Regions from separate parts of the Pseudomonas sp. ASL7 genome, predicted to be linked through region 2. Evidence: predicted binding sites of a transcription regulator. Region 2 holds the regulator's gene; the other holds the start of a gene.
The links. Region 2 encodes sigma-54, which starts transcription at its own class of promoters, with help from an activator protein. Its sites were predicted from a motif close to ANTGGCATNNANNTTGCTNT; they were not measured.

Region 1: the regulator sigma-54 is predicted to act here: its motif matches at 12,097-12,116, upstream of AC1MDT_RS17920 (pilin).

The regions. Positions count from the first base shown of each region.
Region 1 is NZ_CM155279.1:3,873,899-3,889,226, forward strand. Features, by position in the region: gene panB (3-methyl-2-oxobutanoate hydroxymethyltransferase) at 1-28, shown strand, start outside; gene panC (pantoate--beta-alanine ligase) at 25-885, shown strand; gene panD (aspartate 1-decarboxylase) at 1,044-1,424, shown strand; gene pgi (glucose-6-phosphate isomerase) at 1,643-3,307, shown strand; gene acs (acetate--CoA ligase) at 3,506-5,443, shown strand; gene AC1MDT_RS17900 (oxygenase MpaB family protein) at 5,578-6,450, shown strand; gene AC1MDT_RS17905 (class I SAM-dependent rRNA methyltransferase) at 6,598-7,614, shown strand; gene AC1MDT_RS17910 (DUF748 domain-containing protein) at 7,708-10,659, shown strand; gene AC1MDT_RS17915 (BON domain-containing protein) at 10,982-11,335, opposite strand; gene AC1MDT_RS17920 (pilin) at 11,634-12,050, opposite strand; partial or broken gene AC1MDT_RS17925 (hypothetical protein) at 12,259-12,411, shown strand; gene AC1MDT_RS17930 (type II secretion system F family protein) at 12,414-13,631, shown strand; gene AC1MDT_RS17935 (prepilin peptidase) at 13,633-14,505, shown strand; gene coaE (dephospho-CoA kinase) at 14,502-15,125, shown strand; gene yacG (DNA gyrase inhibitor YacG) at 15,122-15,322, shown strand.
Region 2 is NZ_CM155279.1:5,656,933-5,672,260, reverse strand. Features, by position in the region: gene hisC (histidinol-phosphate transaminase) at 1-27, opposite strand, end outside; gene hisD (histidinol dehydrogenase) at 30-1,367, opposite strand; gene hisG (ATP phosphoribosyltransferase) at 1,492-2,127, opposite strand; gene murA (UDP-N-acetylglucosamine 1-carboxyvinyltransferase) at 2,256-3,521, opposite strand; gene AC1MDT_RS26135 (BolA family protein) at 3,544-3,783, opposite strand; gene AC1MDT_RS26130 (STAS domain-containing protein) at 3,897-4,202, opposite strand; gene AC1MDT_RS26125 (MlaC/ttg2D family ABC transporter substrate-binding protein) at 4,199-4,852, opposite strand; gene mlaD (outer membrane lipid asymmetry maintenance protein MlaD) at 4,864-5,331, opposite strand; gene mlaE (lipid asymmetry maintenance ABC transporter permease subunit MlaE) at 5,331-6,128, opposite strand; gene AC1MDT_RS26110 (ATP-binding cassette domain-containing protein) at 6,128-6,937, opposite strand; gene AC1MDT_RS26105 (KpsF/GutQ family sugar-phosphate isomerase) at 7,213-8,187, shown strand; gene AC1MDT_RS26100 (KdsC family phosphatase) at 8,187-8,711, shown strand; gene lptC (LPS export ABC transporter periplasmic protein LptC) at 8,719-9,291, shown strand; gene lptA (lipopolysaccharide transport periplasmic protein LptA) at 9,278-9,826, shown strand; gene lptB (LPS export ABC transporter ATP-binding protein) at 9,826-10,551, shown strand; gene AC1MDT_RS26080 (RNA polymerase factor sigma-54) at 10,736-12,229, shown strand; gene hpf (ribosome hibernation-promoting factor, HPF/YfiA family) at 12,305-12,613, shown strand; gene ptsN (PTS IIA-like nitrogen regulatory protein PtsN) at 12,626-13,090, shown strand; gene rapZ (RNase adapter RapZ) at 13,093-13,950, shown strand; gene AC1MDT_RS26060 (HPr family phosphocarrier protein) at 13,966-14,238, shown strand; gene pmbA (metalloprotease PmbA) at 14,367-15,328, opposite strand, start outside.

The DNA of each region.
Region 1 (15,328 bases), 1.8 Mb from region 2:
AGGCATCGAACACGGATTTTCTGCATGAATACCGTAAAAACCGTACGCGAACTGCGGGCCGCCGTGGCCCGAGCCCGCGGCGAAGGCAAACGCATCGGCTTTGTGCCGACCATGGGCAACCTGCACAGCGGCCACGTCGCGCTGATTACCAAAGCCACCCAACGGGTGGATTTCGTGGTCGCGAGCATTTTCGTCAACCCGCTTCAGTTTGGCGTCGGCGAAGACCTCGACAAGTACCCGCGAACCCTCGCTGCCGATCAGGAGAAACTGCTCCAGGCCGGTTGCCACTTGCTGTTTGCACCATCCGTCGAAGAAATGTACCCCGACGGCATGGCCGGCCAGACCCGCGTCAGCGTGCCGCAACTGTCCGAAGGCCTGTGCGGCGCCAGCCGTCCGGGGCACTTCGAAGGTGTGGCGACGGTGGTCAGCAAGCTGTTCAACATGGTCCAGCCGGACCTGGCGATCTTCGGCCAGAAAGACTTCCAGCAACTGGCCGTGATCCGCGCCCTGGTGCATGACCTCAACATGCCCATCCAGATCATCGGCGAACCGACAGTGCGTGCGCCCGATGGCCTCGCACTGTCGTCGCGCAATGGCTTCCTCAGCGAAGAGCAGCGTGCTGTTGCGCCAGCTGTGTATCGGACTCTCACCCAGATGGCCGATGCCATCAAACAGGGTGAGCGCGATTATCCGGCGTTGATCGGCGCGCAAATCAAGCAGCTTGAAACGGCTGGCTTGCGTCCGGATTACCTGGAAATCCGTCATGCCCTGACATTGCGTCCGGCGACGGCGGAGGATCGGGATCTGGTGATTCTGGTGGCGGCGTTCCTGGGCACCACGCGGTTGATCGACAACCTGCACCTGAATCTCGACACCCCGAGCTAAACATTACAAGACCTTGTGGGAGCGAGACCGGCTTGCCGGCGAAAGCGGTGGATCAGTCGGCATCAATGCTGAATACACACCGCCATCGCGAGCAGGCTCGCTCCTACACTCGACCTGCTTCAGTTTCCACAACTCGATTCGACCTGGGGGAAATACTCATGCACGCCATCATGCTCAAGGCCAAGCTGCATCGCGCCGAAGTCACCCACGCTGTACTTGATTACGAAGGTTCTTGTGCCATCGACGGCGACTGGCTGGACCTGTCCGGCATCCGTGAATACGAACAAATCCAGATCTACAACGTCGACAACGGCGAACGCTTCACCACCTATGCCATTCGTGGCGAAGCAGGCTCGCGGATGATTTCGGTCAATGGTGCAGCCGCGCACAAGGCCAAGGTCGGCGATCGTGTGATCATCTGCGCTTACGCTCACTACAGCGAAGCCGAGCTGCTCAACTTCAAGCCTCGCATGCTCTATATGGCACCGGGTAACGAGTTGAGCCACACCAGCAATGCCATCCCGGTGCAGGTCGCCTGATCTGCACCTGCACCGTTTGTCGGACCGTTCCCTGCTTTATGTATAAAAAAGTACCGGGAACGGGTCAGACAAAGCCAAGACAGATTGCAGTGCGAGGTTTACTGTATTCGCCCTGTGTCATCAAATCGTGTCGACGCAGTTAACCGGACGCCCACCCGCAGCGCTCCGGGATTTTTCGTGTTCAAAAGGCCGTTCAAGTAAAAAGGAAACCCGCAGCGATGGCGTATTACCGCACCCCTCACGATGTGACCGCTCTGCCCGCCTGGCAAGCGTTGAATGACCACCGCCAAGCCATGCAGGATTTCAGCATGCGTGAAGCGTTCAATGCCGATCCGCAGCGCTTTACTCAATTCACTCTCAGCAGTTGCGGCTTGTTCCTCGATTATTCGAAAAACCTGATCAACGCCGAGACCCGCAACTTGCTGGTGGGCCTGGCCAACGAAGTCGACCTCGCGGGCGCGATCAAATCGCTGTTCGAAGGCGAAATCGTCAATTCGTCAGAAGGACGCCCGGCCCTGCACACCGCCCTGCGCCGCCCTGTCGGCGACAAGCTGTCGGTCAACGGCGTCAACGTGATGCCGGAAGTACACAAAGTACTGAACCAGATCACCGACCTTGTAGGCCGAATCCACGATGGCCTGTGGCGTGGTTACAGCGAGAAGCCGATCACTGACGTGGTGAACATCGGCATCGGTGGTTCATTCCTCGGCCCCGAACTGGTCTCCGAAGCACTGCTGTCCTATGCCCAGAAAGGCGTGCGCTGCCATTACCTGGCGAACATCGACGGCAGTGAGTTCCACGAACTGACCATGAAGCTGCGCGCCGAGACCACGCTGTTCATCGTCTCGTCGAAGTCCTTCAATACCCTCGAAACCCTGAAGAATGCCCAGGCCGCTCGTGCCTGGTACCTGGCTCAGGGCGGTTCCGAGGCCGAGCTGTATCGCCACTTCATCGCGGTGTCGAGCAACAATGCTGCGGCCGTGGCCTTTGGTATCCGCGAAGAAAACATCTTCCCGATGTGGGACTGGGTCGGCGGGCGTTACTCGCTGTGGTCGGCCATCGGCCTGCCCATCGCCCTGGCCATCGGCATGTCGAACTTCAAGGAGCTGCTGTCCGGCGCCTACACCATGGACCAGCATTTCCAGAGCGCGCCGTTCGAGCAGAACATGCCGGTGCTGCTGGCCTTGCTCGGCGTCTGGTACGGTAACTTCTGGGGCGCGCAGAGCCACGCGATCCTGCCGTACGACCACTACCTGCGCAACATCACCAAGCACTTGCAACAGCTGGACATGGAGTCCAACGGCAAGAGCGTGCGTCAGGACGGCACGCAGGTTTCCACTGAGACCGGCCCTGTGATCTGGGGCGGCGTGGGTTGCAACGGTCAGCACGCGTATCACCAATTGCTGCACCAGGGCACTCAACTGATCCCGGCCGACTTTATCGTGCCGATTGTCAGCTTCAACCCGGTGTCCGACCACCACCAGTGGCTGTACGCCAACTGCCTGTCCCAAAGCCAGGCGCTGATGCTCGGCAAGACCCGCGCCGAGGCCGAAGCCGAGCTGCGCGACAAGGGCATGAGCGAAGAAGACGTACAGAAACTTGCGCCGCACAAGGTGATCCCGGGCAACCGTCCGAGCAACACCCTGGTGGTCGAGCGCATCAGCCCGCGTCGTCTCGGTGCACTGGTGGCGATGTACGAACATAAAGTCTTCGTGCAAAGCGTGATCTGGGGCATCAATGCCTTCGACCAGTGGGGCGTGGAGTTGGGTAAAGAGCTGGGCAAAGGCGTCTACAACCGCCTGGTCGGCAGCGAAGAAACCCCGGCGGAAGATGCATCCACCCAGGGCCTGATCAACTACTTCCGCGGCCGTCACCGCGGTTAAGTCACTCCGGACCCGATCCCTGTGGGAGCGAGCTTGCTCGCGATGGCGGTTTGTCCTTCAACATTGCTGTTGACTGATACGACGCTATCGCGAGCAAGTCGAATCGTCGCTCCCACATTGGTTCTATGTACACCTTGAACTCAATATTCGCAGGGCGCATCTTTATCCTTGTCGCAAAACCAAGCATAAGGAACCGTCATGTTCGATATCAGCACGTTCCCCAAAGCCGATGCCGTCCGCCGGGCTGCACACTTGAGTCAAGACGACTACCAGCGCCTGTACCGTCAATCCGTCGAGCATCCCAGCACTTTCTGGGCCGAACAGGCGACCCGCTTCCTCGACTGGAGCACGCCGTGGACTACCGTCCAGCGCTATAACCTGAAAACCGGTGAAGCGAGCTGGTTCGCCGGCGGAAAATTGAACGTCAGTTACAACTGCATTGACCGTCACCTGGAACAACGCGGCGATCAAGTCGCCATCATCTGGGAAGGCGACAACCCGGTCGAATCCACCCAAATCACTTACAAAAAACTCCATCACAATGTTTGTCGCCTGGCCAACGTACTCAAAAGCCGTGGCGTGAAAAAAGGTGACCGGGTGTGCATCTACATGCCGATGATCCCCGAAGCCGCCTACGCCATGCTCGCCTGCACACGCATTGGTGCCGTGCATTCGGTCGTGTTTGGCGGTTTTTCCCCGGATTCTCTGCGCGACCGGATCCTCGACGCCGACTGCCGCACCGTAATCACCGCCGATGAAGGCGTGCGCGGCGCAAGATTCGTGTCGCTCAAACAGAACGTCGACAAGGCGCTGCAAAGTTGCCCGGGCGTGAGCACCGTGATCGTGGTCGAACGCACCCAAGGCGAGATTAATTGGGTCGAAGGCCGGGACCTCTGGTATCACCAGGCACTGCGCGACGTCAGTGACGATTGCCCGCCCGAACCGATGGACGCCGAAGATCCGCTGTTCATCCTCTATACCTCAGGCAGCACTGGCAAACCCAAAGGCGTGCTGCACACCACGGGCGGCTATCTGCTGCAAGCGGCGATGACCTTCAAATACGTGCTCGACTACCGCGACGGCGAAGTGTTCTGGTGCACCGCCGACGTCGGCTGGGTCACCGGCCACAGTTACATCGTCTATGGCCCGCTGGCCAATGGCGCGACCACACTGATCTTCGAAGGCGTGCCGAGCTACCCGACCAGTTCGCGCTTCTGGCAAGTGATCGACAAGCACCATGTGAACATTTTCTACACCGCCCCCACCGCTCTGCGTGCCCTGATGCGTGAGGGCGCCGAACCGTTGAAGGAAACCTCTCGCGAGAGCCTCAGGTTGCTCGGCAGTGTCGGTGAGCCCATCAACCCTGAAGCGTGGGATTGGTACTTCAACGTGGTCGGGGAACAGCGATGCCCCATCGTCGACACCTGGTGGCAGACCGAAACCGGCGGCATCATGCTCAGCCCTTTGGTCAGCGCCACAAGGATCAAACCCGGCTGCGCCACCCAGCCGATGTTCGGTGTGCAACCGGTGCTGCTCGACGAGACGGGCAAGGAAATCAAGGGCGCCGGCAGTGGCGTGCTGGCGATAAAATCCAGTTGGCCGGCACAGATCCGTAGTGTCTACGGCGACCCGCAACGGATGATCGACACCTACTTCAAGCCCTACCCCGGCTATTATTTCACCGGTGATGGTGCGCGGCGCGACGAGGATGGTGATTACTGGATCACCGGGCGCATCGATGACGTGATCAACGTCTCCGGGCATCGCATCGGCACCGCCGAAGTGGAAAGCGCCCTGGTGCTCCACGACAGCATCGCCGAGGCCGCTGTGGTCGGTTACCCTCATGACATCAAAGGCCAGGGCATCTACGCCTTCGTCACCCCCATGAACGGCACCGAGCCTGACGACGAATTGAAGAAAGAACTGCTGGCACACGTCAGTAAGGAAATCGGCAGCTTCGCCAAGCCGGACCTGATCCAGTGGGCACCAGCCTTGCCGAAAACCCGTTCGGGCAAGATCATGCGGCGGATTCTGCGCAAGATCGCCTGCAATGAACTGGATAGCTTGGGCGACACCTCGACCCTGGCTGATCCGAGCGTGGTTCAGGGGCTGATCGAAAAACGCCTTAACCAGTAACGTACCGCTGTCTGTAGGAGCAAGCTCGCTCCGGGCGGCGTTCCGACGATGAACTCGGGCGCGCCGCGTATATTCAGGAAACATGCGTTATCGTTAACGCCCATCGCGAGCGAGCTCGCTCCTACAGAGTTGCCATGGAATTTATCCGCACCCGCATCGAAACCCAAATCATGAGCCTGACCGGCCTGTCCCTGGGCAAGCTTGACCTGGAAAACCCCAAGGGCGATCCCGGCCTGTTCGGGCCGGATTCGGTAAGCTGGCAAGTCCACGGCGACTTCAGCAGCATGCTCATCGGCGGCATCAGTGCCCTGATGCTGCAAGCGTTGCACCCACTGGCCCTGGCCGGTGTCTGGGACCATTCGAATTTTCGCGAGGACATGCTCGGCCGGTTGCGCCGCACCGGGCAGTTCATCTCCGGCACAACATTCGGCTCGCGCAAAGATGCCGACTGGCTGATCGAGAAAGTCCGCACCATCCACCTGCAAGTGACCGGCACGGCACCTGATGGCCGGTCCTATGCCGCCAGCGATCCCGAACTGTTGACCTGGGTGCACGTCGCTGAGGTCAGCAACTTCCTCGCCGCGCACCTGCGTTACCGGAATCCGCAGCTGTCGCCGGCCGATCAGGACCGCTACTACGGTGAAATCGCGCTGGTCGCCGAACGTCTCGGCGCTCGCGAAGTGCCTCGCTCACGACAGGAAATATCCGACTACCTTGAGCGCCTTCGTCCACAGTTACTGTGCGACGAACGCAGTCGGGAGGTGTTGCGCCTGTTGTTGAATGCACCGTCCCCCAGCCGTCTGGCCAAGCCATTTGGCGGGTTGATGATGAAGGCCGGAATCGACCTGTTGCCGGACTGGGCCAGTGACATGCTCGGCATCAACCAGAGCCCGCTGCAACGCAAGCTGATCCGCGCCAGCGTTAACCGCAGCGCGCCGATGCTGCGCTGGGCCGTGCGTAACGGTTCGGTGCATCGGGCGAAGCGGCGGATGGGGTTGCTGACCTGAAAAAAGCTTAAGAGCTTCGCGAGCAGGCTCGCTCCCACAAAGTCAGTGCAATACTGTGGGAGCGAGCCTGCTCGCGATAGCAGCACCTCGGTTTAGTGCCAAGCTGTTAAACTCCCGCGCCAAATTCCCTCCTGCAAGGCGCCCAGCATGTCTTCCTTGAATCAGGCGCTGCGCGCCGCCCTTGAACATCGCCAGGACCTGCTTGCCGAACTGCATCAGCAAGGCACCGATTGCTATCGCCTGTTTCATGGCAGCCAGGAAGGCGCCGGTGGCCTGACCATCGACCGCTACGGCCCGCAGCTGCTGGTACAAAGCTTTCACCAGTCCCTGGAGCGTGATGAGCTGCTGCAATTGCACGAGGCAATAAATCAGCATCTGAGCCTCGACACCCTGCTGGTGTACAACGACCGTTCCCGGGGCAACTCACGCATCGACCGCGAAGACACCGTCTACCGCGCTGACGAAGCCGCCCTGCAAGACCTGATCGGTCACGAGTGGGGCCTGAATTACCGGGTTCGCGGCCGCCACCCTGGCCAGGACCCGCTGCTGTTCCTCGACTTGCGCAATACCCGCGGCTGGGTCAAGGATCACAGCCAGAACAAAAGCGTGCTGAACCTGTTCGCCTACACCTGCGGCGTCGGCCTCAGTGCAGCGGCGGGTGGCGCGCGCGAGGTGTGCAATCTGGACTTCGCCGAGGGCAATCTGGCGGTCGGTCGCGAAAACGGCCTGCTCAACCCGCAGCTGCCGACCATGCAGTTCATCCAGTCCGACTACTTCCCGGCGATCCGCCAGTTGGCCGGCCTGCCCATCAGTCAGCGCCGTGGACAGAAACTGCCGAGCTATCAACGTCTGGACCAACGTCAGTACGACCTGGTGCTGCTGGATCCTCCGGCTTGGGCCAAGAGCGCGTTCGGTACTGTCGACTTGCTGCGCGACTACCAGAGCCTGCTGAAACCGGCCCTGCTGACCACCGCCGACAATGGGGTGCTGATCTGCTGCAACAACCTGGCAAAAGTCAGCATGGACGACTGGCGCGAGCAGGTTTTGCGTTGTGCCGAGAAAGCCGGGCGGCCGGTGCGTGAATGGACCGTGATGAAACCGGGTGCCGACTTCCCGTCCATGGACCAGCAGCCGCCGCTGAAAACCCTGATCCTGCAACTCTGAAAAACAACCCCAAAATCAGATTAATCCGATAAAGCCGGATCACTTCGGAACCGGATTCGCGTGCCATACTCCAACGCACTCCGATTCAGACAGATGAAGCCGCACATGCCCAAAGGATTGATTCGCGCTATCGGCGCCTTGTTGACTGCTCTGGCCCTCTACAGCCTGCTGGGATTTCTGATTTTGCCGGGCATCGCTTTGCGGGTTGCCAACCAACAACTGGCCAACTACGCCACGGTGCCCGCCCACATCCAGCGGATCGAACTCAATCCGTTCAGCCTTGAAGTGACGCTGTGGGGCCTGATCATCGGCGAGCCGGGCGAGGAGCAGGTCGGCTTCGAACGCCTGTATGCCAACCTGCAAATCGACAGCCTCTGGACCAAGGCCCTGCACCTGTCCGATATCGAACTGGACAAACCCAAGACCGAAGTTCTCTTTGACAAAGAAGGCAAACTCAACCTGCTTGGTTTGTTCAAACTACCCGCCAGCGAGCCGACCCCGGCCGACCCGAACGCCAAACCGTTCCCGCTGCGTGTAGAGCGGATCAATCTGGCGGGAGGCTCAGTGCATTTCAAGGATGAACGCCCCAGCGAACCCATTGAGTTCCTCTACGACAAACTCGATTTTGAACTGAAAAATCTCAGCACCCTGCCCGACGACAGCGCCGACATGACGCTGGTGGCCAACGGCCCGGGAGGAGGACAGCTCGACTGGAGCGGCAACTTCAGCCTGATCCCGATCGCCTCCGAAGGTAAGGTGAAGATCAGCGACGGCAAAATGAAATCCTTTTGGCCCTACGTGCGCGATGCTTTGCCATTAGAGCTCGAAGATGGCGTCATCAGCCTCAGCACCGACTACAAGCTGAGTCTGGACAAGCAAACCGAACTGCTGCTGAGTAACGTCGCCGTGACCGTGGCGCCCTTCGCGATCAAGGCGCCGGATGGTCGACCGCTGGTGAAACTCGAACGACTGGAAGTCAGCGACACCACGGTGGACCTGACCAGGCAGCAAGTGGTGGTCGGTAAAATCCGCAGCAACAGACTGGAAACCTGGGCGGCCCTCGAAGCCGACGGGCAACTCGACTGGCAAAAACTGTTCGCCAGCCAACCGTCCAAACCAGCTGCCAAGGCCAACGCCGAGCCGGTCAAAACCCCGGCGGCGGCCGACTCACCGAAACAGCCCGCGGCACCGAGCAAGCCTTGGCAGGTGTTGCTCAAAGACGTGCAACTGCGCAATTACCAAGTGCACCTGGCTGACCGCAAGGCACAACCCGCAGTCGCGCTGGAAGTGGGCCCGCTGAACCTGGACCTGCAAAATTTCGACAGCCTCAATGGTTCGCCTTTTAACCTCAAGCTCGATACGGGCCTGGGCAAGCAAGGCAAGATCACGGCAGACGGCGTAGTCAATCTCGCCCCGGTCAGCGCCCAGTTAAAAGTGCAGACCAAGGACATCGACCTGCGGATTGCCCAATCCTACATCACCCCTTTCATTCGCCTCGAATTGCGTAGCGGCATGCTTGGCAGTGATCTGGCGGTCGATCTGAAAAGCACCGAGCCGCTGGCGTTCAGCGTCACCGGCCGCGCCCAGGTCGATCAACTGCATACCCTGGACACCCTTAAAGCCCGCGACTTCCTCAAGTGGCAGCAGTTGGTGCTTGAAGGCCTGAACTATCAGCACGGCGACAGCCTGTCGATCGACAAGGTCAACCTGTTCCAGCCGTATGCGCGCTTCATGATCAACGATGACCGCACCACCAACATCAGTGACTTACTGATTCCGCAAGCCCCCGACACTGGCGCCAAGACTGACGCCGCCAAACCGGACGCGAGCAAGGGCAAGCCTCTGGGTATTCATATCGGTGGCATTGCCATCAACGATGGCTCGGCCAATTTCGCCGACTTCAGCCTGACCCCGAACTTTGCCACCGCTATCCAGCAGCTCAATGGCCAGATCGGTACCATCGACAGCCGTCAGGCAAAACCGGCCAGTGTCGATATCAAGGGCAAAGTCGACCGTTATGCACCGGTGACCATCAAAGGCGCCGTCAACCCGTTCGACCCATTGGCCAGCCTCGACATCGCCACCAGTTTCAAACGCGTTGAACTGACCACCCTGACCCCCTATTCCGGCAAGTTCGCCGGTTACCGCATTCGCAAGGGTCGACTCAATCTCGACGTGCATTACCTGATCACCAAGGGCCAGCTCAAGGCCGAAAACAAAGTGGTGATCGAGCAGTTGCAACTGGGTGAGAAAGTCGACAGTCCGGACGCCGTGAGCCTGCCGTTGAAACTGGCGGTCGCGTTGCTCAAGGACAGCGACGGCAAAATCTCCATCGAATTGCCAGTGACCGGTGACCTGAACAACCCGCAGTTCAGCGTTATGCCTATCATCTGGCAGACCCTGCGCAACCTGATCGTAAAAGCCGTCTCGGCGCCCTTCAAAATGATCGGCGGGCTGGTCAGTGGCGGCGGTTCGGAAGATTTGGGCAGCGTGTCGTTCGCCCCAGGCTCAAGCGATCTGAGCAAGGAAGCTGAAGGCGCACTGAACAAACTGTCCAGTGCGCTCAAGGAACGTCCAGCCTTGCGCCTGGAAATTGAAGGTACTGCTTCCGCCAGCAGCGACGGTCCATTGATTGCCGAGCAACGGCTTGAGCGCGAATACCAATACAACTACTACAAAATGCTCCAGCATCGTGGCGACAAGGTGCCCGCGCAGGCGTCCCAGCTGGCAGTGCCGGATAACGAGAAAGGCCCGCTCCTGGAAGGCATTTACCGCACGCGTCTGGAGACTCAGCCGCCCGCCGAATGGAAGAGTTTGGGCAAGGAAGAACGCGTGGCGAAAATGCGCGCAGACGTGATCAAGTTCTGGAGTTCCAGCGACGTTCTCTTACGCCAGCTGGGACAGGACCGCGCTAGCGCCATCAAGGACTATCTGGTGAGCAAAGGTCAGTTGGCCGATGAACGCGTGTACTTCATCGACGCCAACCTTGGCAAAGCTGAAAGTGACGGCCGGGTCGTTACGCCGATGCATTTGGATGCAGAGTGATAATCAGGCAATTGCTTGGCGACCGGTCCAGCGAAGTTCGCAATTAAATGCCGCGCCAATCCATGTAGGAGCGAGCTTGCTCGCGATGGACTAGAACGCGCCGGGTTGATTCAGAAAGCACGTATTATCGTTAGCCTCCATCGCGAGCAAGCTCGCTCCTACATGGATTGGTGTTGCCCAAAATAGAACAGACCCCGACACGAATGCCGGGGCCTGTAATGGCCAGATTCTTATGGCCTTTCGCATGAACTCTCCAGAGGCAGCAGGTGTATGACTTCGCCCACCTGCCGCGCCTTCTCCCGGTCCAGGCGAGAAGCTTGCCTTACTCGGCTTTCAGGCCGTCAGCGGAGACCGCTTTGACGCCTTTGATTTTTTTGGTGATGTTCACTGCGGTGGTTTTCTGTGCTTCAGTGATAGCGACAGTCGACGACAGCGATACAACACCTTTGTTGGTTTCGACTTTGATGTCGGTACCAGGAATGCCTTTTTCGGTGACCAGGTCACTTTTTACTTTGGTGGTAATCCAGGTGTCGGAAGTAGCTTCCGTGGCCTTGGTCATTTCACCTGCGGCCAATGTCATCGGGCCCTGGGTGGTTTGAGTCTGTGCAAATGCAACGTTGGCCATGGTCAGGGTCAACGCGGTTGCAGTAGCGGCAGCGATAGCGAACTTCTTCATACGAGTAACTCCTGTTTTTCCATAAAGTCTGCTGCGTGTCTTGTCAGCAGGGTTACCAGAGATATTGCGAACGCTGTGCCAACGTTGAAACAACCAATAATTATTTAAAATTCAAATACTTACAAAAACAGGTAATTTTCAGAATCATGCAAAATGCATGACTTGGACATTCTCTACATGCAAGTTGCGGGTTTTGTTGCAGGCCTAAGGCCATGAATTGTCGGGACTTTTCTGACGCTTCGCTTTGTTATAAAAAAAACCGCACCTGAGTGCGGTTTTTTGACAAATCATCCGAATATCAAACGCCCTTACAACCTTTAGGCGCGTAATCCTGCGCAACAGTTGTAGTACATACCCAACCCTTCTCTGGATCGCGATTCAAGGTAATTGCCAATCCCAGTACGGGGCTTGGCGCATTTTCGATCTTGCACGCGATAGAGCCGACCCCTGTAGCCGCCACTCCTGTGACGGTAAAGGTGCAATTGCTGGAAGCAGCAGCACCCGCGGGTGCGATGGTACCGACGGTGGGCACAGTGCCCTCATTCATCAGATCTTCATATGGCACTTTCATCGCCGATATTTCGGCCAGTCCCGCCGTTACCTTGGCCCTGGCCTGATATTTGGAATACATCGGCAACGCAAACGTCGCCAGAATCCCGATGATCGCCACCACGATCAACAGTTCGATAAGCGTAAACCCTTTCTGAGTACTCATAGACAAGCTCCATGCATGAGTCGAAATCTCATGATCTGAATGAACCGCAGCACAGCCCATGCCAAGCCGTGCGCCCCCTGCTGACTCGGCGCAAGACTCACTCCGTGCCCTTTGCTACTCCCAGTATCCGCACTATCTGACACTTTTTGTCACCTCGACCCTGCAGGTTTGGCTCAGCGCCTTGACTAGGCTATAAGTCATGAACGGTCTGCGTCCGGTGATCATGGCCGAAGGCAATTCATTGAAAATCGATACCCAGATGCGCAAGGACGGCTTCAAGGACCTGCGTACTTCAGGCCTGCTCAAGGCGCTGCAAGGCATTACCAGCCTTGAAGAAATCAACCGGGTCACCAAGGACTGAACATGGCGGTCAAAGCAGTAAAAATCAGTGTCTATGCCTGGGAAGGCACGGACCGCAAAGGCTCGAAAATGACCGGCGAACTGAGCGGTCAAAACCCGGCGCTGATCAAGGCGCAACTGCGCAAGCAAGGCATAAACCCTGGCAAGGTGCGTAAAAAATCTTCCTCGATTTTCAGCAAGAGCAAACGCATCAAGGCTCAGGACATTGCTCTGTTCACTCGGCAAATGGCGACCATGATGAAAGCCGGCGTGCCGTTGTTGCAGTCGTTCGACATCATCGGTGAAGGCTTCGATAACCCGGCGATGCGCAAACTGGTAGACGAGCTGAAACAGGAAGTCGCGGCGGGTAACAGCTTCGCTGCCGCCCTGCGCAAAAAACCGCAGTATTTCGATGAGCTGTACTGCAACCTGGTGGATGCCGGCGAACAGGCCGGTGCCCTGGATACCCTGCTGGAACGGGTCGCCACCTACAAGGAAAAGAGCGAAAGCCTCAAGGCCAAGATCAAGAAAGCCATGACCTACCCTCTGGCCGTGGTGTTCGTCGCGATCATTGTGACCGCGATTCTGCTGGTCAAGGTGGTGCCGCAGTTCGAGTCGGTGTTCAAAGGGTTTGGCGCCGAACTGCCGGCTTTCACCGTGATGGTCATCGGCCTGTCGCAATTCATGCAAGCCTGGTGGTGGGCGCTGCTCGGCGGACTCATCGCCGGGATCTTTGGCGTGCGGCACGCCTTCAGAACGTCGCAGGCTTTTCGGGACTGGACGGACACCTGGCTGCTGAAACTGCCGTTGATCGGCACGCTGATGTACAAGTCCGCCGTGGCCCGATATGCCCGCACATTGTCGACTACCTTTGCCGCCGGCGTGCCGCTGGTGGAAGCCCTCGAATCGGTGGCCGGAGCGACTGGTAACATCGTGTTCAAGCGTGCCGTGCTGCGAATCAAGCAGGACGTGTCCACCGGCATGCAGCTGAACTTCTCCATGCGCGCCTCCGGCATCTTCCCGAACATGGCGATTCAGATGACCGCCATTGGCGAAGAATCTGGCGCACTGGACGACATGCTCGACAAGGTCGCGAGTTTCTACGAGGCCGAAGTCGATAATATGGTCGATAACCTCACCAGCCTGATGGAGCCGTTCATCATGGTGGTGCTGGGTGTTATCGTCGGGGGCCTGGTCGTTGCGATGTACCTTCCCATCTTTCAACTCGGCTCAGCGATCTGACATGCCCTTGAACGAAATTCTGGCGCTCTATCCACAAGCCTTCGTCGTCATCGCCTTGGTGGCTGGCCTGCTGATTGGCAGCTTCCTCAATGTCGTGATCTGGCGCCTGCCGAAAATGCTCGATCAGGAATGGCGCCAGCAGGCCAATGACATTCTGGGCTTGCCAACGCAAACCCCGCAGCCAACCTATAACCTGGTGCTGCCCCACTCCCAATGCCCGCACTGTGGCCACCGGATACGCGCCTGGGAAAACATTCCCGTCATCAGTTATGTGTTTCTACGTGGACTCTGTTCAAGTTGCACCACCCCCATCAGTACACGTTACCCGTTGACCGAACTGACCTGCGGGCTGCTGTCAGCGTTTATTGCCTGGCACTTCGGCTTCGGATGGCCGGCCTGTATGGCGCTGGTCCTCAGTTGGGGTCTGTTGGCCATGAGCCTGATCGATGCCGAGCATCAACTGCTACCGGATGTCCTGGTGCTGCCGCTGATTTGGCTGGGACTGATCGTCAACAGTTTCGAGCTGTTCGTGCCTCTGCATGAGGCCTTGTGGGGCGCGATTGCCGGCTACATGACGCTCTGGTCGGTGTTCTGGCTGTTCAAGCTGATCACCGGCAAGGACGGCATGGGTTACGGTGATTTCAAGTTGCTGGCGTTGTTCGGCGCCTGGGGTGGCTGGCAGATTTTGCCGCTGACCATCCTCTTGTCGTCCATCGCAGGCGCGGTTATCGGCTTGATTTTGCTGCGCGTTCGCCATACGAAAACCTCAACACCGATCCCGTTCGGTCCCTATCTGGCGATTGCCGGCTGGATTGCCTTGCTCTGGGGTGGTCAAATAACCGACTTCTATTGGCAGTCTGTCGGTTTGAAATGAATACCCCTGTGGAAAAACCCTGGATTCTCGGCCTCACCGGCGGCATCGGCAGCGGCAAAAGCGCCGCGGCGCAGCACTTCATCGACCTGGGTGTGCACGTGGTGGACGCCGATCACGCCGCTCGTTGGGTGGTGGAACCGGGGCGCCCCGCGCTGGTAAAGATCGCCGAACACTTTGGCCCTGGCGTGCTGCAAGCCGACGGGCAACTGGATCGCGCGGCGCTGCGCAAGCTGATCTTCGAGGTGCCGGATGAACGCCGCTGGCTCGAAGCATTACTGCATCCGCTGATCGGCGAGGAAATCAACCAACATCTGGCGCTGGCAAAATCACCTTATGCGATTCTGGTTTCGCCGCTGCTGATCGAATCCGGGCAATACGCCATGACTCAACGGGTCCTGGTGATTGATGCCCCCGAGCAGTTACAGATCGAGCGCACCCTGCAGCGTGACCAGACCAGCGAACAACAGGTTCAGGCGATTCTCAAGGTGCAATCCAGCCGCCAGGATCGTGTGAGCCATGCCGACGATGTCGTGGTCAACGACCGCGACCTCGCCTGGCTGCACAGCGAGGTCGAACGCCTGCATCACTTTTACCTTACTTTGCGTGGAGGCCAGTCATGAGCCAACCCCCTGTCGTCGAATGCCCAACCTGCGGCGCCCCTGTTGAATGGAGCGCCACCAGCACCTACCGGCCCTTCTGTTCGGACCGCTGCAAACTGATCGACCTGGGCGCCTGGGCGTCTGAAGAACACAAGATTCCGGTCAGCCCGGATGCCGAGGATGAACTGTTCAGCGAAGACTTCGACCCGCGCCACTGATCCATG
Region 2 (15,328 bases):
GACGAACGGGCTCCAGAATTTACTCATGCTCAGTTCCCCTGCCCTTGTAGAAAGTCTTCGTCAACGATGCGGTATTCGGCGCTGCGGGCGTGGGCAGTCAGCGACTCGCCACGGGCCAGCACGGAAGCGGTCTTGCCCAGTTCGGACGCCCCCTGCTCAGAACAGAAAATGATCGACGAACGTTTTTGGAAGTCGTACACGCCCAGCGGCGAGGAGAACCGTGCGGTGCCGGACGTCGGCAACACGTGGTTCGGGCCGGCGCAGTAGTCGCCCAGCGCTTCGGACGTGTGGCGGCCCATGAAGATCGCGCCAGCGTGGCGGATCTGCGGCAGCCAGGCTTGCGGATCGGCGACCGACAATTCCAGGTGTTCCGGGGCGATTCGGTTGGCGACTTCGATGGCTTGCTCCATGTCGCGGACTTGAATCAGCGCACCACGGCCATTAATCGAGGTTTCGATGATGTCGGCGCGCTCCATGGTCGGTAGCAGTTTGGCGATGCTGGCCGCAACCTTATCGAGGAATTCGGCGTCGGGGCTCACCAGAATCGCCTGGGCATCTTCGTCGTGCTCGGCCTGGGAGAACAGGTCCATGGCGATCCAGTCCGGATCGGTCTTGCCGTCGCACACCACGAGGATTTCCGACGGGCCGGCAATCATGTCGATGCCGACCTGGCCAAATACATGACGCTTGGCGGTGGCGACATAGATGTTGCCCGGCCCCACCACTTTGTCGACTTTCGGCACGCTTTCGGTACCGTAAGCCAATGCAGCAACGGCCTGCGCGCCACCAATGGTGAATACGCGATCAACGCCGGCGATGCAGGCCGCTGCCAGCACCAGTTCGTTGATTTCACCGCGTGGCGTCGGCACGACCATGACCACTTCCGTCACGCCAGCCACTTTCGCTGGAATCGCGTTCATCAATACCGAGGACGGGTACGACGCTTTGCCGCCCGGCACGTAAAGGCCGGCGCGATCCAGTGGCGTGACCTTCTGGCCCAGCACCGTGCCGTCGGCTTCGGTGTAGCTCCAGGAGTCCTGCTTCTGTTTCTCGTGATAGCTGCGCACGCGGGCGGCGGCTTTTTCCAGCGCTTCACGCTGGGGCACAGTGATCCGCGTCAAGGCCAGTTCCAGGCGTTCGCGCGGCAGAATCAGGTCAGCCATCGAGGCGACCTGCAGGCCGTCGAACTTCTGGGTGAATTCCACCAGCGCCGCATCGCCACGTTCGCGCACGGCTTTGATGATGTCCAGCACCCGCTGATTGACCGATTCGTCAGACACACTTTCCCAGCTCAGCAGATGATCCAGATGATGCGCGAAATCCGGGTCAGCAGCGTTGAGTCGGCGAATTGCAGTCAGTGCGGTCATAGCGAAAGCCTCATAGGTTGGCAAAAACTCAGGTACCCGAAGCTACAGTTCGATCCGCTTGGGCACCCGAGAATTCTGGCTATGAGGCGGATAGACGGGCGCGACTTAACGTCGCGCAGGTGAATCAGCCGCGGTGTCGAGACTCCACTGCCTTGCGCAGGGTGTCGATCAACGCCTGGATACGGGCGTGCTGCATTTTCATCGAAGCTTTGTTCACGATCAGCCGGGAGCTGATGTCTGCAATGAAATCCTGGGGCTCCAGGCCATTGGCGCGCAAGGTATTGCCGGTGTCGACCACGTCGATGATCTTGTCGGCCAGACCGATCAACGGCGCCAGTTCCATCGAGCCGTAAAGCTTGATGATGTCGACCTGGCGGCCCTGCTCGGCGTAGTAGCGCTTGGCAACGTTGACGAACTTGGTCGCCACCCGCAGGCGGCCCTTGGGCTCGACATCGCCGACACGACCTGCGGTCATCAGCTTGCAGAGCGCAATTCGCAGGTCCAGAGGCTCGTACAAGCCCTGGCCACCGTATTCCATCAACACATCTTTACCGGCGACGCCCAGGTCGGCGGCACCATGCTCGACGTAAGTCGGCACATCGGTAGCGCGCACGATCAGCAGGCGCACATCGGCCTGAGTCGTGGGGATGATCAGCTTGCGGCTCTTGTCCGGATTCTCGGTCGGCACGATACCCGCTTCAGCCAGAAGCGGCAGGGTGTCGTCAAGGATGCGGCCCTTGGACAGTGCGATGGTCAACATGGGAAACTTCAGTCCTTATCAGGCTACTGATGCCCGGTCGCAAATGGCGCCGGACACACATCGAGCCGGCGGCCGGCTCGACTTGAAACGAATTCAACAGGCGCGTCCCTGCGCCCATGAAGCAGAAACTAGCCCGGTACGCGGCGAATCTTGGCGCCGAGCATCTGCAGTTTCTCTTCGATGCACTCGTAACCACGGTCGATGTGGTAGATGCGGTCGATCAGCGTGTCGCCTTCAGCAATCAGGGCCGAGATGACCAGGCTGGCCGAAGCACGCAGGTCGGTGGCCATGACTGGCGCGCCTTTGAGCTTTTCGGTACCGGTCACAATGGCGGTGTTGCCTTCGACCTGGATCTTGGCGCCCATGCGGTGCAGTTCGTAAACGTGCATGAAGCGGTTTTCAAAGATCGTCTCGATCACGGCACCGGTGCCTTCGGCAATGGCGTTGAGGGAGATGAACTGCGCCTGCATGTCGGTCGGGAACGCCGGGTACGGAGCGGTACGGATATTGACGGCTTTTGGCCGTTTGCCGTGCATGTTCAGCTCGATCCAGTCGTCACCGCAGGTGATTTCGGCACCGGCTTCCTTGAGTTTTTCCAGAACGGCTTCGAGGATGGTCGGATCGGTGTCCTTGACCTTTACACGACCGCCGGTAACGGCTGCCGCCACCAGGTAGGTGCCGGTTTCGATACGGTCAGGCATCACTTTGTAAGTGGTCGGGTGCAGGCGCTCGACGCCATCGATGGTGATGGTGTCGGTACCGGCGCCGGTAATCTTGGCGCCCATGGCGATCAGGAAGTTCGCCAGGTCGATGACTTCAGGTTCGCGAGCGGCGTTTTGCAGCACGCTGCGGCCCTTGGCCAGAGCGGCCGCCATCATGATGTTTTCGGTACCGGTCACGCTGACGGTGTCGAAGAAGAAATGCGCACCGCGCAAGCCGCCTTCCGGCGCCTTGGCCTTGATGTAGCCGCCCTCGACGTCGATGACCGCGCCCATGGCTTCGAGGCCACGGATGTGCAGGTCAACAGGACGCGAACCGATGGCGCAACCGCCAGGCAATGCGACTTCGGCTTCGCCGAAACGGGCGACCATCGGGCCCAGTACCAGAATCGACGCACGCATGGTTTTAACCAGTTCGTACGGAGCGATCAGGGTCTTGATGGTACGCGGATCGATTTCGACGCTGAGTTTCTCGTCGATCACCGGCTCGATGCCCATGCGACCGAACAGCTCGATCATGGTGGTGATGTCGTGCAGGTGCGGCAGGTTGGCAACCGTAACCGGGCCATCGCACAGCAAGGTGGCAGCCAGGATCGGCAGGGCAGAGTTCTTTGCCCCGGAGATGCGGATCTCGCCATCAAGGCGAGCGCCACCGGTAATAATCAATTTATCCATAAGAATCTCGACGCCCTTGGGCTCAGGTGCGCTCGGCCCAGGCCGCGCTGCTGAAAAATTTCATAGTGACCGCATGGATGCTGCCATCGGTGATCCATGGGTTCAAATGGGCATAGACCTGCTGCTGACGCTTCACCGGGCTCAACGCCGCCAGTTCATCGCTAATCACGTTCAGCTGGAAGTTGCAGCCTTCGCCTTCAACTTCCACCTTTGTATTTGGCAGCTTTCCTTCAAGGAAGCTCTTCACTTCTACGGCCTGCATGCTCAACCTCAATCGGCGCCTTGTGCGCGCGGGTCGGACATCATACAAAAAAGCCCCGCGCCTGCGAACCCCGCGAAGCAGGACTCTGACGGGGGGCTTCCTTATAGATGCGGTTAGGGATGCGCCAACAGCTCGGTCAATTCGCTGACCTGAGCAATTTCACGCATGTCTTCTGGCATCCCACGGATACTCAATGCCTTGCCGGCCTCTTGCGCATCTCGCATGAAGCACAGCAGCAGCGACAAGCCGACGCTGCTGGACTTCAACACCGCCGAACAATCGACGACCACTTCGCCAGCCTTGCTCGACTTGATCAGCGCCTGCCCTTGCTTGCGCAGGCCTGGGCCGGTGCGATAATCCAGCATGCCGCTAAGACGCAGTTCGCCGGATTCGCTCATGCGAATGGCTGACACACTCATTGTGTTTCTTTCCCAGCGGCATCCGGGGCTTTTTCCTTGGCCTTGGCGACTTCCCCGGCCCAACCATTGATGGTCTTGTCCAGGTCGTTGCCATTGCGTTGCATTGCATCAGCGAACTGATCGCGGAACAGCTTGCCAATGTTGATGCCATTGATGATTACGTTGCGCAGCTTCCACTCGCCATTGATCTTTTCGAGCGTGTAGGAAACAGGATAGATCGCACCGTTGGTGCCTTTGACCGTCATGCCAACGCTGGTACGGTCGCCGGACTCATCCTTGGCAGGGTCAACAGTGATGCCCTGGTTGTTGTACTCGAGCAAGGCATTGCCATAGAACTGGAACAGGCCTTTTTTGAAGTTTTCTTCAAAGGTCTTCATTTGCGCGGGGGTGGCTTTGCGCGAGTATTTGACCGTCATGATGCTTTTGGAAATGCCCTCGGCATCGACCACAGGTCCGACGATGGTGTTCAGCGCCGTATAAAAGTCTTGTGGGTCCTGCTTGTACTTCTCTTTATTGGCCGACAGATCGGCCAGCATCCGATTGGTGGTGTCCTGCACGATTTCGTGCGCGGAAGGCGCCGCCACGGCGTTAGCCATCACCGGCAGGACCGCGAGCAACACCAACAGGCCACGTCGCAAGGTAGAGATCATTCAAAAGCTCCTCATTTGGCGTCTTTACTAACGGTATTGAGCAAGAATTTACCGATCAGGTCTTCGAGCACCAGCGACGACTGGGTGTCGTGGATGGTCCCGCCATCCTTGAGCAAGGCTTGTTCCCCGCCCACACTGAGACCGATGTACTTCTCGCCCAACAGGCCTGCGGTCAGGATAGATGCAGTGGAGTCCGTCGGCAGATTATCGACGCGTTTTTCCAGCTGCATGGTCACTCGACCAGTGAAACTGTCGCGGTCCAGATCGATCGCCGTCACCTTGCCGATGGTCACACCGGCCATGGTCACTTTAGCTCTGACCGTCAAACCGGCGATATTGTCGAAGTATGCATAAAGTTTATAGGTGTCGGTGGTAGGGCTCGGGGACAGGCCACTTACCCGCAACGCCAGCAACAGCAAAGCCAGGATGCCAGCCAGCAAGAAAAGGCCGACACCGATTTCCAGGGTGCGGTTTTGCATCAGAAATCTCCAAACATCAAGGCGGTCAAAATAAAGTCCAGGCCGAGTACAGCCAAAGAGGCATACACCACGGTCTTGGTAGTGGCACGACTGATCCCCTCGGAAGTGGGTTCGCAGTCATAGCCTTGGAATACGGCAATCCAGGTCACGACGAAGGCGAAAACGATGCTTTTGATGATGCCGTTGAGCACATCGTCAGAAAACGTCACGCTGTTTTGCATGTTCGACCAGTACGAACCTTCATAGACACCCAGCCAGTCGACAGCCACCCAGGAACCGCCCCAGATACCCACCACGCTGAAAATCATCGCCAGCACTGGCAGGGAAATGAAGCCCGCCCACAGGCGCGGGGCAATGATGTACTTGAGCGGGTCGACACCAATCATTTCGAGACTGGACAACTGCTCGGTGGACTTCATGTTGCCGATTTCGGCGGTCAGCGCGGAACCCGCGCGCCCGGCAAACAACAACGCGGTGACCACGGGGCCCAATTCTCGCAGCAGTGTCAGCGCAACCATCTGCCCGACCGCCTGCTCGGAACCGTAGCTGGACAGGATGTTGAACCCTTGCAGCGCCAGCACCATCCCGATGAATACCCCGGAGACCACGATGATCACCAGCGACATCACGCCGACCGAATGCAGCTGTTTGATCAACAGGCCAAAACCGCCGCCGATGCCTCCCCGGCCGAACAAGGCATGAAACAGGAAAATCGCCGAACGCCCGAACACCGCCATCGTTTCGATGCCAGTGTGGCCGAGCCGGCGCACTCGTTCTATTAGTGAAATCTTGCGCATCAGCGCTTCCCCAGAAGATCTGCGCGGTAATCCGTCGCTGGAAAGTGATAGGGGACCGGACCATCGGGGTCGCCTGTCATGAATTGACGGATACGCGGCTCATCCGAGTTCATCAGTTGGTCAGGCGTGCCCTGCCCCAACACCTGTCCGTCCCCCACCACGTAAATGTAATCGGCAATGCTCGCGGTTTCGGCCAGGTCGTGGGAGACCACGATGCTGGTGATGCCCAACGCATCGTTGAGCAGGCGGATCAGGCGCACCAACACGCCCATGGCGATGGGGTCCTGGCCCACAAAGGGCTCGTCATACATGAGAATCTGCGGATCGAGGGCAATCGCCCGCGCCAGCGCGACGCGACGCTTCATGCCGCCGGACAGTTCGTCGGGCATCAAGTCGATGGCACCACGCAGGCCCACGGCCTGTAATTTGAGCAGGACAATATCCCGGATCATTTCTTCCGGAAGCTCGGTATGAACGCGCAGTGGAAAGGCGACGTTCTCGAACACATCAAGATCGGTAAATAGTGCGCCACTCTGAAACAGCACACCCATGTGCTTGCGCGCGTCGAACAAATCGCTGCGCGACAGTTTCGGAAGGTTTTGACCGTTGACCCAGACTTCGCCCTTGGTCGGACGCAACTGTGCGCCCATCAAACGCAACAGCGTGGTCTTGCCACACCCGGAAGGCCCCATGATGCCGGTGACCTTGCCGCGCGGAATACGGATATCGACGTTATTGAAAATGCTGCGCGCGCCGCGCTTGAAGGTCAGTCCCTTCAGCTCGACCGCGTAGGCGTTATCGGCACTCATCTAAACTCCTTGCGATGCAGCCTCTCACTCGGACGCCTGACTCTCTGGCGAAAGCACATACCTCCTGGGCGGGCCGAACTGGCGGCGAACTATATCACTGCACAGGCCAAGCGCCAAAGGCCCAAGCCGGGGCATATTCAGCAACGCGACAGACAAAACGCTTCATTTAGAGGGTTTCGGTAACCGGGAATGACAATGCGCGACGAACTTGCGTGAGGGTTTCCATCATTACCGCTATAATCGCCGCCTTTTCATCAGGCTATACGATTTCTGACATGAGCCAATCCAGCGACCTGATTCAATCCGCCCAACGCACCATCCGCCTCGAACTGGAAGCCGTGCAAGGCTTGCTACGCCATATCGACGCAGATTTCGTACGCGCTTGCGAGATGATTCTGGCCAGCAAAGGCCGAGTGGTTGTGGTTGGCATGGGCAAATCGGGGCACATCGGCAACAAGATCGCCGCGACCCTGGCCAGCACCGGCACCACGGCGTTCTTCGTGCATCCAGCCGAAGCCAGCCACGGCGACATGGGCATGATTACCCGCGACGACATCATCCTCGCGCTGTCGAACTCCGGGTCCACCAATGAAATCATCACCCTGCTACCACTGATCAAGCGCCTGGGCATTCAATTGATCAGCGTGACCGGCAATCCTGACTCTGCGCTGGCCAAGGCTGCCGAGGTCAACCTGAACGTTCACGTCGAGCACGAAGCTTGTCCGCTGAACCTCGCACCGACCTCGTCGACCACCGCCGCACTGGTTATGGGCGACGCCCTGGCCGTGGCGCTGCTGGAAGCCCGCGGCTTTACCGCAGAAGATTTCGCTTTCTCCCACCCTGGTGGTGCACTTGGCCGACGCCTGTTGCTGAAAGTGGAAAACGTCATGCACGCCGGGCAAGAGCTGCCGCAAGTACAGCGTGGCACCCTGCTCAAGGACGCGCTGATGGAAATGACCCGCAAGGGCCTGGGCATGACTGTCATCCTGGAAGCCGACGGCAAACTCGCCGGGATCTTCACGGACGGCGATTTGCGTCGCACGCTGGACCGCAGCATCGACATCCACAGCGCAACGATTGACCAGGTCATGACCGCCCACGGCAAGACTGCTCGTGCAGAGATGCTTGCCGCCGAGGCACTGAAAATCATGGAAGACCACAAAATCAACGCACTGGTCGTGGTCGACAACGAAGATCGCCCGGTCGGCGCCTTGAACATGCACGATTTGCTGCGCGCAGGAGTAATGTAATGAGCCAGGATCTGCTACAACGCGGCAAACACATCAAACTGGCGGTGTTCGACGTCGACGGCGTACTGACTGACGGGCGCCTGTACTTCCTTGAAGACGGCAGCGAATTCAAGACGTTCAACACCCTCGATGGCCAAGGCATCAAGATGTTGATGGCTGCTGGCGTGCAGACCGCTATCATTAGCGGTCGCAAGACCCCGGTAGTCGAGCGGCGAGCGAAGAACCTCGGCATTCCCCACCTGTATCAGGGCCGCGAAGACAAACTGGTGGTGCTCGACGAACTGCTGGCCCAACTCAACCTGAGCTACGAACAAGTCGCCTACCTCGGCGATGACCTGCCAGACCTGCCGGTCATTCGCCGCGTCGGCCTGGGCATGGCGGTGGCCAATGCCGCCACCTTTGTACGCGAACACGCCCACGGCATCACCCAGGCCCGTGGCGGTGAGGGTGCCGCTCGCGAATTCTGCGAATTGATCCTGCGCGCCCAGGGCCGCCTCGATGCGGCCAACGCTGCGTACCTGTGAGCCAACTATGCTGAGCAAGAAATTTCGCAACACCCTGGTGTTCAGTTGCATCGCAGCGATCTTTGCGGCGGCCGGCTACTGGAACATCAGTCCGGAACGTTTCCTCGACAAGCCGGTGGAAAAGGTCGATGAAAGCGCGATCGACTACTACGCGACCAATGCCCACAGCTTGCAGTACCTGCCGGACGGCAAGCTGCAATACGAAATGACGTCCGACAAGGTCGAACACCTGAAAGCAACCGAGGTGACGTTGCTGACCAACCCCGACTTGAACATGTTCCGTGGCACCGAGTTCCCGTGGCACGTCCAGAGCGAGCGCGGCGAAGTCAATCCCGACGGCACTCAGGTCGAACTGATTGATTCGGTGCGCATCACGCGTTTCGACGAGAAAAACCGCAAGACCCTGATTACCAGCACCCGCATGACAGTGTTCCCGCAACAGCAATATGCGCAGACCGAGCAACCCGTTAGAATCGACGGCTTTGACGGTGTATCGACTGGCAAGGGAATGAAAGCCTATTTGAAAGAAAGCAGGATACACCTGCTATCGAACGTAAGAGGACAGTATGAGGCTCGTTAAAACTCTCCCTATTTTGCTCTGTCTGAGCGCAGCACTGGGAAGCGTGAGCGCCTGGGCCCTGCCGAACGACCAAGAGCAGCCTATCCGCGTTCAGGCCGACGATGCCCAACTGGATGACAAGAATGGCGTTGCCACCTATAAAGGTGACGTGATCATTACCCAGGGCTCGATGAAGGTTACCGGCAACACCGTGACCATCACCCGCACGCCCACTGGCGACATCGACGTGGTGACGTCAGTGGGCAACCTCGCCTACTTCGAGCAACTGCAAACCCAGGGCGACCCCAAGCCCGTTCAGGGTTGGGGTGTGACCATCCAGTACCACGCCTCGCAAAACCGTGTCGTGCTGATCGATAAGGCAAAAGTTATCGACAAGGACAACAACGTCACCCAAGGCGAGAAAATCGTCTACGACACAGTCAAGAAGCTTGCCAGCGCCGGTCGCGCCACAGGTAGCAAGGTCACCGAGGTGCGTCCGCGCATCGACATGGTGATCCAGCCGAAGCCGAAAACCGACGAGAAAAAGGCCCCATAATGGCAACTCTGAAAGCTCAGCATCTGGCCAAGAGTTACAAGAGCCGCCAGGTCGTGCGTGACGTCAGCCTGTCCATCGACAGCGGTCAGATCGTCGGCCTGCTGGGCCCCAACGGCGCCGGCAAGACCACCTGTTTCTACATGATCGTTGGCTTGGTACAGGCCGATCAGGGGCGCGTACTGATCGACGATCTGGACGTCAGCCACCAGCCCATGCACGGTCGTGCCAAGGCGGGTATCGGCTATCTTCCGCAAGAAGCGTCGATCTTCCGCAAACTCTCGGTTGCCGACAACATCATGGCCATCCTCGAGACCCGCAAGGAACTCGACAAGGCCGGGCGCCGCAAGGAACTGGAAAGCCTGCTGCAGGAATTCCACATCAGCCACATCCGCGATAGCCTCGGCATGAGCCTGTCGGGCGGCGAACGCCGCCGCGTGGAAATCGCCCGGGCACTGGCCACCAGCCCGAAATTCATCCTTCTCGACGAACCCTTCGCCGGCGTGGATCCGATTTCGGTGGGCGATATCAAGCAGATCATCTACCACCTCAAGGCCAAAGGCATTGGCGTGCTGATCACCGATCACAACGTGCGCGAAACCCTTGATATCTGCGAAACCGCCTACATCGTCAACGATGGCCAGCTGATCGCCGAAGGTGACTCCGCCACCATCCTGGCCAACGACCTGGTCAAGGAAGTGTATCTGGGCCATGAGTTCCGCCTGTAAGCACTGAGGTGTCTGGCTAGTCGGCAGAGCGCTTGTCTCGATAAAAAATCAATATTTTTTTATTGTTACAGCGCTCTAGGCAAAGGCTGCAGTTTCGGGCATATAATTTGCTTATGTTTGGCGCTCCGGCGCCCTGTAGTGGATGGCGCATGTGCGCCGGCGAATAAGGTGTTAAGCCCCTGCCATGAAACCATCGCTAGTCTTGAGAATGGGCCAGCAGCTGACGATGACACCGCAGCTGCAACAGGCCATCCGCCTGCTCCAATTGTCGACCCTGGACCTGCAACAGGAAATCCAGGAGGCCCTGGAGTCCAATCCGATGCTCGAACGCCAGGAAGAAGGCGACGACTTCGATAATGCCGACCCTTTGGCCGATAAAGCCGAACAGCAACCCAACGCCGATGTTTCGGAACCCTCCTACCAGGAAACTGCCCCGACGGTGGACAACCTCGAGGAAGGTGACTGGAACGAGCGCATCCCCAACGAACTGCCCGTCGATACCGCATGGGAAGACGTTTACCAGACCAGCGCCAGCAGCCTGCCAAGCAACGATGACGACGAGTGGGATTTCACCACCCGCACATCAGCCGGCGAAAGCCTGCAGAGCCACTTGCTGTGGCAATTGAATCTGGCACCGATGTCCGACACCGATCGCCTGATTGGCGTCACCCTGATCGACTGCATCAATAATCAGGGCTACCTGGACGAAACGCTCGAGGAAATCCTCGAAGCCTTCGATCCGGAGCTGGACATCGAACTGGACGAAATCGAAGCCGTCCTGCACCGCATCCAGCAATTCGAACCTGCTGGCATCGGCGCCCGCAACCTGGGTGAATGCCTGCTGCTGCAACTGCGCCAGTTGCCGGCGAAGACGCCTTGGCTGGCCGAGGCCAAGCGCCTGGTCACCGACTACATCGACCTGCTCGGCAGCCGCGACTACAGCCAGCTGATGCGTCGCATGAAGCTCAAGGAAGATGAACTGCGCCAGGTCATCGAACTGGTTCAGAGCCTCAACCCGCGCCCAGGCTCTCAGATCGAGTCCAGTGAAGCCGAATACGTCGTTCCCGACGTGATCGTGCGCAAGGACAACGAGCGCTGGCTGGTGGAACTGAATCAGGAGTCCGTGCCACGCTTGCGGGTCAACGCCCAATACGCCGGTTTCGTGCGCCGCGCCGACACCAGCGCCGACAACACCTTCATGCGCAATCAGTTGCAAGAGGCCCGCTGGTTTATCAAGAGCCTGCAGAGCCGCAACGAAACGCTGATGAAAGTTGCCACCCAGATCGTCGAGCATCAGCGCGGCTTTCTGGAGTACGGCGACGAAGCCATGAAACCGCTGGTCCTGCATGACATCGCCGAAGCAGTGGGCATGCACGAATCGACGATTTCACGGGTGACCACGCAAAAGTTCATGCATACCCCACGGGGCATCTATGAACTGAAATACTTTTTCTCCAGCCACGTCAGCACTTCCGAAGGCGGTGAATGCTCGTCCACAGCGATCCGCGCGATCATCAAAAAACTGGTTGCCGCGGAAAATCAGAAAAAGCCGTTGAGTGACAGCAAGATCGCTGGTTTACTGGAGGCACAAGGCATTCAGGTGGCCCGCCGCACCGTCGCCAAGTACCGCGAATCCCTTGGGATCGCGCCTTCGAGCGAACGCAAGCGGTTGATGTAAGGGCCACGCCACAGCGTTCCAGTGGCAGGCATTTCTGCCTGCCGCTTTATGCACTGGCAACGAAGGAGAAGCTGTATGCAAGTCAATATCAGTGGACACCAACTGGAAGTGACCGAACCTCTTCGCACCTACATCAGCGAAAAACTTGAACGACTGGAGCGACATTTCGACAAGATCACCAACGTGCAGGTCACGATGACGGTCGAAAAGCTGAAGCAGAAAATTGAAGCCACGCTGCATATTCCCGGCAGTGAAGTAGTCGCCAACGCCGAGCATGACGACATGTATGCGGCGATCGACTCACTCACCGACAAGCTGGATCGCCAACTCAAAAAGCATAAGGAAAAGACCCAGAGCCAGCTCCAAGGCGCTACCGGTCGTTAACACTCCCAACCCATGATCCGACTTGAAAGCATCCTGACCCCCGGCCGTTCCCTCGTGAACGTGCCGGGCGGCAGCAAAAAGAAAGCCCTCGAGCAAATTGCCAACCTTATCCACCGCGAAGTGCCGGATCTGGCGATGCAGGATGTCTTCGACAGTCTGGTCGCCCGTGAAAAACTCGGCTCTACCGGTTTTGGCAACGGCATCGCTATTCCCCACTGCCGCCTCAAGGGTTGCGGCGCACCCATCAGTGCCTTGATGCACCTGGATGCCCCTATCGATTTCGACGCCATCGACGGCGCCCCGGTTGACCTGCTGTTCGTTTTGTTGGTCCCGGAAGCCGCCACCGATGCGCACCTGGAGCTACTGCGCCAGATCGCCAGCATGCTCGATCGCAAGGAAGTGCGCGAAAAACTGCGCGGCGCCTCGAGCAATGAAGCCTTGTATCAGGTTGTCCTGAACGAGCAAAACGGTCAGTAATCATGCGCTTGATCATCGTCAGCGGCCGTTCCGGCTCAGGTAAAAGTACCGCACTCGATGTTCTCGAGGACAGCGGCTACTACTGCATCGACAATCTGCCCGCCGGCCTGCTGCCGGAGTTGGCTGAACGTGCACTGATTCACACAGAACTGGTACAACCACTGGTTGCCGTATCCATCGATGCGCGTAACTTGCCAAGCCATCTGTCGCGGTTTCCCGAACTGCTGGAAGAAGTCCGCAGCCGGCATATCCAGTGTGATGTCTTGTACCTGGATGCCGACGATGAAACCTTGCTCAAACGGTTCTCGGAAACCCGCCGTCGTCACCCACTGAGCAGCGCCAATCGCTCGTTGGCCGAAGCGATCAACGACGAAACCAACTTGCTCGGGCCGATCGCCGACCTTGCCGACCTCAAGGTAAACACCACCAACCTGAACCTGTATCAGCTGCGCGATACCATCAAGCTGCGCCTGCTGAACCAACCAGAACCCGGTACTGCGTTTTTGGTGGAGTCATTCGGGTTCAAGCGTGGGATGCCAGTGGATGCCGACCTCGTGTTCGACGTGCGTTGCCTGCCCAATCCCTACTGGAAGCCGGAGCTGCGCGATCAGTCCGGGCTTGATCAATCGGTTGCCGAGTACCTGGCAGCACAGCCGGATGTCGAAGAGATGTTCCAGGACATTTCCACTTATCTGCTCAAGTGGCTGCCACGTTTTGCCGCCAGCAACCGCGCGTATGTCACCATTGCCATCGGCTGTACCGGCGGGCATCACCGGTCCGTCTACCTGACCGAGCGCCTTGGCCAGCTGCTACAAAAAAACCTGAAGAACGTCCAGGTCCGCCACCGCGACCTCAGCTAAAGGATTCACACCGCGATGCCTGCTCTGGAAATTGAAATCATCAACAAACTGGGCTTGCATGCCCGCGCTTCCGCAAAATTCGTTGGTGTGGCGGGCCAGTTCCCATGCCAGATCAGAGCCGGACGTACGCCTGAATCCATGGTCGATGGGAAAAGCATCATGGCCATGATGATGCTGGCCGCCGGCAAAGGCACCAAAATCCATCTGAGCACGGAAGGTGAGCAGGAAGAGGAAGCACTCAAAGCGCTGGTGGCGTTGATCAACAACTTCTTCGACGAAGGCGAGTAAGTACCCTCTGCGCTGACTGAAAGGCCGCCTTCGCAAGCAAGCCCGTGCCTGCAAGGGGTCTATGTAATGTGCATAAAAAAGGCGCGTCACCCCATTGGATGACGCGCCTTTTTATATTGCGGTAAGCGTCAGCTACCCGCCACTGTCATGCGCTCGATCAACACCGAGCCGGTGCGGATGTTGCTGCGCAATTCCAGGTCATTACCCACCGCAATGATCTGCTTGAACATGTCGCGCATGTTGCCGGCAATGGTCACTTCCTGGACCGCGAACTGGATTTCGCCGTTCTCGACCCAGTAACCCGCCGCGCCACGGGAATAATCGCCGGTGACCATGTTCAGGCCCTGGCCCATCAGTTCGGTAACCAGCAAACCGCGCCCCATGCGACGCAGCAAGGCGGCTTGGTCTTCATCGCCATGGGTAACAAACAGGTTGTGTACGCCACCAGCGTTTGCAGTGCTCGGCATGCCAAGCTTGCGACCGGAATAGGTACCAAGGATATAGGACACCAACTCACCCTTTTCGACGAACGGTTTGGCGTACGTCGCCAGACCATCGCCATCGAACGCCGAACTGCCCATGGCGCGCATCAAGTGCGGACGCTCATCGATGGTCAGCCATTCCGGAAACAGCTTCTGCCCCAGAGTGCCCTCAAGGAACGACGATTTTCGATACAGACTGCCGCCAGAGATCGCCGAGAGGAAACTGCCAAACAAACCGCCGGCCAGCTCCGCCGAAAACAGCACCGGCACTTCACAGGTGGGCACCGGACGTGCGCCCAGACGGCTCGCCGCCCGTTGCGCGGCACGCTGGCCGATGCTCACCGGATCGGCCAACAAGTTGCCCTGACGGTTTACGTCATACCAGTAATCGCGTTGCATCTGCCCGTCGGCTTCAGCAATCATCACGCAGCTGAGGCTGTGACGGGTCGACGCGTAACCGCCGATAAAACCGTGACTGTTACCGTAAACGCGACAGCCCTGATGGGTGCTGAGCGTGGTGCCGTCAGCATTTTTGATCCGGCTGTCGGTGGCGAACGCCGCCGCTTCACACGCCAGAGCCTGCTCGATGGCTTGTTCCGGAGTGATGT